3 regions of the Nostoc sp. DedQUE08 genome follow, and region 2 is predicted to be linked to each of the others. Evidence: predicted binding sites of a transcription regulator. Region 2 holds the regulator's gene; each other region holds the start of a gene.
What was found. The regulator HrcA, encoded in region 2, represses chaperone genes, less so after heat shock. The targets are predictions, from matches to a motif close to TTAGCACTCNNGANTCNNGAGTGCTAA.
Positions count from the first base shown of each region.

Region 1 (2,278 bases), on a different contig from region 2:
GTGGGTTATTCGAGATGTTGTCCTTTTCCTACTTAACTTGCCTTTGCTGTCTCGAAGTCTCAAAAATGCCGAGCACTTTCAATAGACTAGTAGCTCGATAGCAAAAGTCCAGCAAGGATACGTATAGCAGTAGTATCTATAATGCGCTATTATATATCGCTTTGAAAGGGGCGGGGTAAAAAACACTGATTAAATAATAATCTTTCGGACTCACAAGTAAGTATTGGCTTAAAGATGACCCTACCTCAAAACCAACCCGCACTTTCTTAAAGCCTACTGCTATACCATATCCTTTCGTTGTTAAGCCTCTATGAGGTGTTCACAAGAAACTAGGGAAGTTTCAGGCAAAAGATGGATTGAAAACGCATATTCTTCTACCACCTTATTACCTATTCAGTGTTCTCGGACGATCCGCAGAGTAACTTCCGGGTTTGCTTGGCGATATCAGACACCATCAGGGTAAATCACCATTATGGATCTAGAACCAGAAACACGCAAGCAGTTGGCTTTAGTTTTATAGACGCAAATAGAATGACTTTAGTACGGCTCATCGAGTTTTAAATCTTTAAGTCGCTTTTTTAAGTAATCCCAGAATTCCAGACTAGCTCGTTTTGAGCAGCAATTGCCTGGTCAGCGCAAATAAAAATGTCTCGCTGAATTTTTGCAAGTCCTAAACTTTCTACACAATTACTCAGGGTCTCATGTTCCAAAGATTGAGTTTTTTTAGGGATTTGATGGTTGGACTGGATCGCTGTCACTGTATTGTTACTCATCGAGTGGCTCCCTGATTACAGTTCCATAACAATTTGCAAGCTTTGCAAATAAAGTTGACTGGAGAGTAAGGAATGGGGAATAGGGAAGAATTTTCATAACTCTTAATTCTCCACTCCCTACTCTCTTCGTAACTTACAGAACAAAACCCGCAAGGTATAAATAATTAAGCATTTATACTTAAGTACATCTATGACCTTCTAGTTCGGGAACCCGTACTCAAGGCATTCTTGCCATTGGACGCCAATTTTCGGTAAATTAGCACTCAGGAGTTGAGAGTGCTAAACTCTGGAGAAAATAATTATGGCAGCTTTATCTCTAAGCGTTTCTACAGTTAAACCTTTAGGCGATCGCGTTTTCGTAAAAGTGAGCGCCTCTGAGGAGAAGACCGCAGGTGGTCTGTATTTGCCCGATACCGCCAAGGAAAAGCCCCAAGTAGGGGAAGTAGTGGCTCTTGGCCCTGGCAAGCGTAATGACGACGGAAACCGTCAGGAATTGGAAATTAAAGTCGGCGATAAGGTGCTGTACTCTAAGTACGCTGGCACTGACATCAAGCTCGGCACTGAAGAATATGTACTGCTTTCTGAAAAAGATATTTTAGCAGTTGTTATCTAGTGGTCATTGGTCATTAGTCATTAGCCAATGACAAAGGACAAAGGACAAAGGACAAATGACGTAGATGCCCTCCGGGCGGCTTCCCGAAGGGTAGAACAAAAGACAAATGACAAATGACAAAGGACAACTAACAATAAATTATGGCAAAGCGCATTATCTACAACGAAAACGCCCGTCGCGCCTTAGAACGAGGCATTGACATCCTGGCTGAGGCTGTAGCTGTTACCCTTGGCCCCAAAGGTCGTAACGTAGTCCTAGAAAAGAAGTTTGGCGCACCGCAAATTGTTAATGATGGTGTAACGATCGCCAAAGAAATCGAATTAGAAGACCACATTGAAAACACTGGTGTAGCTCTGATTCGTCAAGCTGCTTCTAAGACCAATGATGCTGCGGGCGATGGTACTACCACCGCTACCGTATTAGCTCATGCGATCGTCAAAGAAGGCTTGCGGAACGTTGCAGCCGGTGCTAACGCAATTTCCCTGAAGCGCGGTATTGACAAAGCTGCCGGCTTCCTGGTAGAAAAAATTGCTGAACATGCCCGTCCAGTGGAAGATTCCAAAGCCATTGCCCAAGTTGGTGCGATCTCGGCTGGTAATGACGAAGAAGTTGGTCAGATGATTGCCCAAGCAATGGACAAGGTGGGCAAAGAAGGCGTAATTTCCCTAGAAGAAGGGAAATCTATGTTCACCGAGTTGGAAATCACTGAAGGGATGCGCTTTGACAAAGGCTATATCTCTCCTTATTTCGCTACCGATGCTGAACGGATGGAAGCGGTTTTTGATGAACCTTTCCTACTGTTGACTGATAAGAAAATTGCTTTAGTGCAAGACCTTGTACCAGTGTTAGAGCAAGTAGCTCGTGCTGGTCGTCCTTTGGTGATTATCGCCGA
Region 1 covers NZ_JAVRCD010000012.1:136,402-138,679, reverse strand. The annotation lists gene RMY64_RS10965 (hypothetical protein) at 579-773, opposite strand; gene groES (co-chaperone GroES) at 1,075-1,386, shown strand; gene groL (chaperonin GroEL) at 1,527-2,278, shown strand, end outside.
Region 1: a site for HrcA is predicted at 1,030-1,056, ahead of groES (co-chaperone GroES). Genes of this name have one in related genera too.

Region 2 (2,278 bases):
TGGTTCTCTAAAGGCTAAGTACGGCAACAATGCAAAAGCACCAACTCCGAAAGAGACAGTAGCAAACAGCCAAGCAGGTATTTTTTGTCCTCTACCATCAATAAAGACTACTGCGCTGTAAATAAGAGGCCAGATGCCCATGAGGTTGAATAATGCTATGACTAACGGGTTTATGCCTTGCCACTGCCCAATAGAAAGGTTTTTAATTAACTCGAATGTACCAGGTTGCTCAGGAGGTGCGAGAAAAAAACCATAGACAACAAATCCCAGCCACAGTAGACTAAAGGCAATTTTTCTAAGCATGAAAGATTTAAGTAGTATTAATTATTGATTTTGCCGTTACAAATACGGCTATGTGCTTGCTATGTGGTATTGTTTCCTCCCCTAGAGGCGTAGCGGCTTGTTCCTAAAGATTAACCGCTAATTAAGGATTGAAATAACTGAAAGCTTTTGAGAGATAATCAGCAGCAGATGCTACTACTGCGATCGCACTTTCATAATCTAGACGCGTTGGCCCCAAAACTCCTACACTTCCTACGGGTATCGAACCTCGGCGATAGTTAGAAGAAATCAAGGTGCAGGTGCGTATCGGTTCTAATGGATTTTCTGCGCCAATGCGAACCGTTACTTTTGGTTTTCCACCATCCTCTAGTTCTGGTTCTTCAAATATTAATCGCCACAGTTGGTCTTGTTCTTCTTCCAGCAGGTGGATAATTGTTTGTACTTGCTGTAACTGGGAAAATTCTGGCTGGCGCAAAACTTCTGACACACCCCGAACCATAATTTGGGTTGCAGTCGGTGCAAGAGTGCGACGAGTCAATTCGGCAACTGAGTTTTTCAAAAATTCCCCGTAGCGTTGGAATTCTTGATCTAGTTCGCTCCAGTTGAGGTGGCCTAACTCCAACAGACTTCGCCCCCGCAGGTGACTATTCAAAAAGTTAGAAACAATCTGCAACTCGCGATCTATTACCTCTGAATCCCGTTGGCTTTCTTCTGGTGTTAGCGACAAATCCATCAATTTAGAATGTGTCTCATAACCATCTGTCACCACAATCAGCATGATCCGTCCGGCTTCAATTTGCATTAATTGCAGATGTCGCAATAGCGCTGTGGTCGTTTGCGGTATAGTAATCAAGCTAATACAACCACTCAAGGTTGCTAAAATCTGCGCGGCTCCTTGCAGTAGGGTTTCTAAACTCCGATCTTGCCACTGTAGCTGCTTTTGCAATGCCACCTCTACTTCTCGCCCTAAAATTTCCGTAGCACTTTGTGGAAGCAAGCTCCGCGTAGCGTCTGTCTGCGACACGCTGCGCGACCGCAGAGAAGGTGTAATTAGCTGGTCAACATAAATGCGATACCCTGAATCTGAAGGTACACGTCCAGCAGAAGCGTGTGGTTGGTAGAGCAATCCAGACTTTTCTAAAACACCCATGACATTGCGAATTGTCGCCGAGCTTACACCCAGATCGTACTCCTCAACCAAAGCCTTTGAACCAACTGGCTCTGCCGTAGCAATGTAGTGACGTACCGTTGCCCAAAGTATATGCTGTTGTCGATTTGTTAACTGAACTTCCATTATGGTATGTTTTGCTGAAGGCAGATTTTAATCAAACTCTCAAGAAATTTGTGGATTTAATCGAAACAGAAAATATTAATAATTTATTAAGATATCAAATTATCTAACTATATTATGATAAGTATTTTTAAAGTTTATATACAAAGCATTTTTTAAGATTAGGGTTGAACTAGTAGCTCAATTTTTTTGCAAAAGCTGCTAGTTATAATGTACCCCTCCGATGCTTTTTTCTAACCGTACTTTTGCATAAATTTATGCTTGCAACAGTATTATTAGATACGTATTTTCTTCAGGGGTTACTGCCGAACTGTAATTTAGAGCAATCCAACATTTTTATGCAGATGTAGGTGATGCCCAAATTTCAAACTTTCCGGCAAGCCTTTAAATAGATGTACTTCTATGTTTAGCATAGCAAAATTCAGATGGAAGAGTAAGTTCCATCTGAATGATCTATCCGAGCATAAGCTAATACTGGGGAATTGAAGAGTCTACTAATTGGGAATAGGCATCAATACCACCCGAAATATTTTGCACATTTGTAAAACCTTGAGCAATCAACCACTGGCACATTTGGGCAGAGCGGATGCCGTGGTGGCATAACACCAAGGTTTCGGCTTCGGGATTGAAGAGGGTAGGTACTCGATCTCCCCATTCGGCAAATTGACTTAAAGGTAGGTTAACAAAGCCCTCAATGCTAGCGAT
Region 2 covers NZ_JAVRCD010000054.1:52,848-55,125, reverse strand. The annotation lists gene RMY64_RS28190 (DUF2834 domain-containing protein) at 1-303, opposite strand, end outside; gene RMY64_RS28185 (heat-inducible transcriptional repressor HrcA) at 425-1,576, opposite strand; gene RMY64_RS28180 (rhodanese-like domain-containing protein) at 2,042-2,278, opposite strand, start outside.

Region 3 (2,278 bases), on a different contig from region 2:
GCAATGCCGACCCTACAAGCAACTAAGGCTGTTGGCGTATCCTTTGCCAGACTGTAAAGCCCAAAAGTAGGATAATACTACTGGCGGTTGTCAGCATCACAGCCAAACTCATACCTTGTATTCTCATCGCTAGCAAGTTGAAAACTAAGGTAATTGACCAAAGGGTAAACGCAGCATGGCGCTGGGAGAGTCCCCAAGCAAGTAAGCGGTGGTGCAGGTGGTCTTTGCCAGGAGTACTCAGAGGGTTATTTCCTGCTAGTAGCCGCCGCACAAATACTTGAGTGGTATCTAGCACCGGTAATAATAGAAATAAAACCGTGGGAATTAGCGCATAAATTGTGTTTTGTTGCAGTTTCCCTAAAATACTAGTTGCTGCCAACACATAACCAAAAAAGTATGCTCCGGCATCACCCATAATAATTCGTGATGGATGGAAATTATGGCGCAAAAATCCTAGTGCAGCACCTCCCAAAGCTGCGAGGACTAAGATTGCCGCAGCACGATTGTTAAATTGAGCTGCAACGCCCAATAAACTCATAGCGGTTATAAAGCTAATTCCTCCTGCCAAGCCATCCATACCATCCATCAAATTGATGGCGTTGGTAATCCCTACTACCCATAGTACTGTTAGCAACATGGACAGAAGTGAATCGATGGGAGTGCCAAACAGGACTTTGACACTGATACCATTAGCTACCAGCAAAAGTGCCGTGACAATTTGCGCCCACAATCGCACAGAGGGCGGTAAGCCAAACTGATCGTCAATAAAGCCCACCAGGACTAATATCGAACCCCCCAACAGAATAGTGAGCACCTGAGCCAATACGTTTTGGAGTTCGATCGGTCGTAAAAGGCTAGCTAATACCAGCGCGGCAATCACGCCCGCGTAGATAGCCAGCCCCCCGGCATTGGGTAAAGGTTCTCGGTTGAGTCGCCGTGCGTTGGGTTGGTCAGCCCAACCTACCCGCAAGGCGAATTTGCGTACTGTCGGAATTAAACGCCAAGTTACAAGCCAAGCCAAGAGGAACGTAAATACTACTGCCAACCAGCCGGTGCCGCTAGGGTCGGCAATACCAAGGGACTTAAGGGAGTTGTCTAGATTCATCTCCCAATTCAAGCATTACTGCCAGTATCTAATATGAGCATCACCTGTATATTAATCAATTTTTTTATTTCCATTTGTAACTTGAGCCGCTTGAGAGATTAGCACTCTGGCGCTGTGAGTGCTAAATTGTCTAATGGAAGCGCTGGAGAAATCAAACATGGCGAAAATTATTGCATTTGACGAGGAATCGCGGCGATCTCTAGAAAGGGGTGTTAACGCCCTTGCCGATGCCGTAAAAATCACCTTGGGGCCCAAAGGTCGCAATGTCCTTTTAGAGAAAAAATTTGGCGCACCTCAAATTGTCAACGATGGTATCACTGTTGCCAAGGAAATTGAATTAGAAGATCCTTTGGAAAATACTGGTGCAAGACTCATCCAGGAAGTGGCCTCAAAAACTAAAGATGTCGCTGGAGATGGGACAACCACCGCCACAGTTTTAGCACAAGCCTTAATTAGAGAAGGTTTGAAGAACGTTGCGGCAGGTAGTAACCCTGTGAGCTTGAGACGCGGGATCGACAAAACTATTGAGGCATTGGTAGAAGAAATTGCCAAAATAGCCAAGCCAGTAGAAGGAAGTGCGATCGCTCAAGTTGCCACTGTTTCTGCTGGTAACGATGAAGAAGTTGGTCAAATGTTAGCTCAAGCAATGGAAAAAGTCACCAAAGATGGTGTAATTACCGTTGAAGAATCTAAATCCCTGACAACTGAACTAGAAGTAGTTGAGGGGATGCAGATTGACAGGGGTTATATTTCTCCCTACTTCGTCACCAACAACGAACGGCAAATCGTCGAATTTGAAAACGCCCGAATCTTGGTGACAGATAAAAAAATCAGCAGCATCCAAGATTTAGTGCCAATTTTAGAAAAAGTTGCCCGTTCTGGTCAGCCTTTGCTAATTATCGCTGAAGATGTCGAAGGTGATGCTTTGGCAACTTTGGTGGTGAACAAAGCGCGCGGTGTACTAGCCGTAGCTGGAATTAAAGCGCCTGGGTTTGGCGATCGCCGCAAAGCTTTGTTAGAAGATATTGCGATTCTCACCGATGGACAGTTGATTTCTGAAGAAATCGGTTTAAGCTTGGATACGGCTGCTTTAGAAGCGTTGGGAACTGCCCGCAAAATCACCATTGACAAAGAAAACACCACAATTGTTGCTGGTAGTGTCACCAAGCCAGA
Region 3 covers NZ_JAVRCD010000022.1:101,590-103,867, reverse strand. The annotation lists gene RMY64_RS16930 (MraY family glycosyltransferase) at 23-1,105, opposite strand; gene groL (chaperonin GroEL) at 1,263-2,278, shown strand, end outside.
Region 3: a site for HrcA is predicted at 1,204-1,230, ahead of groL (chaperonin GroEL). Genes of this name have one in related genera too.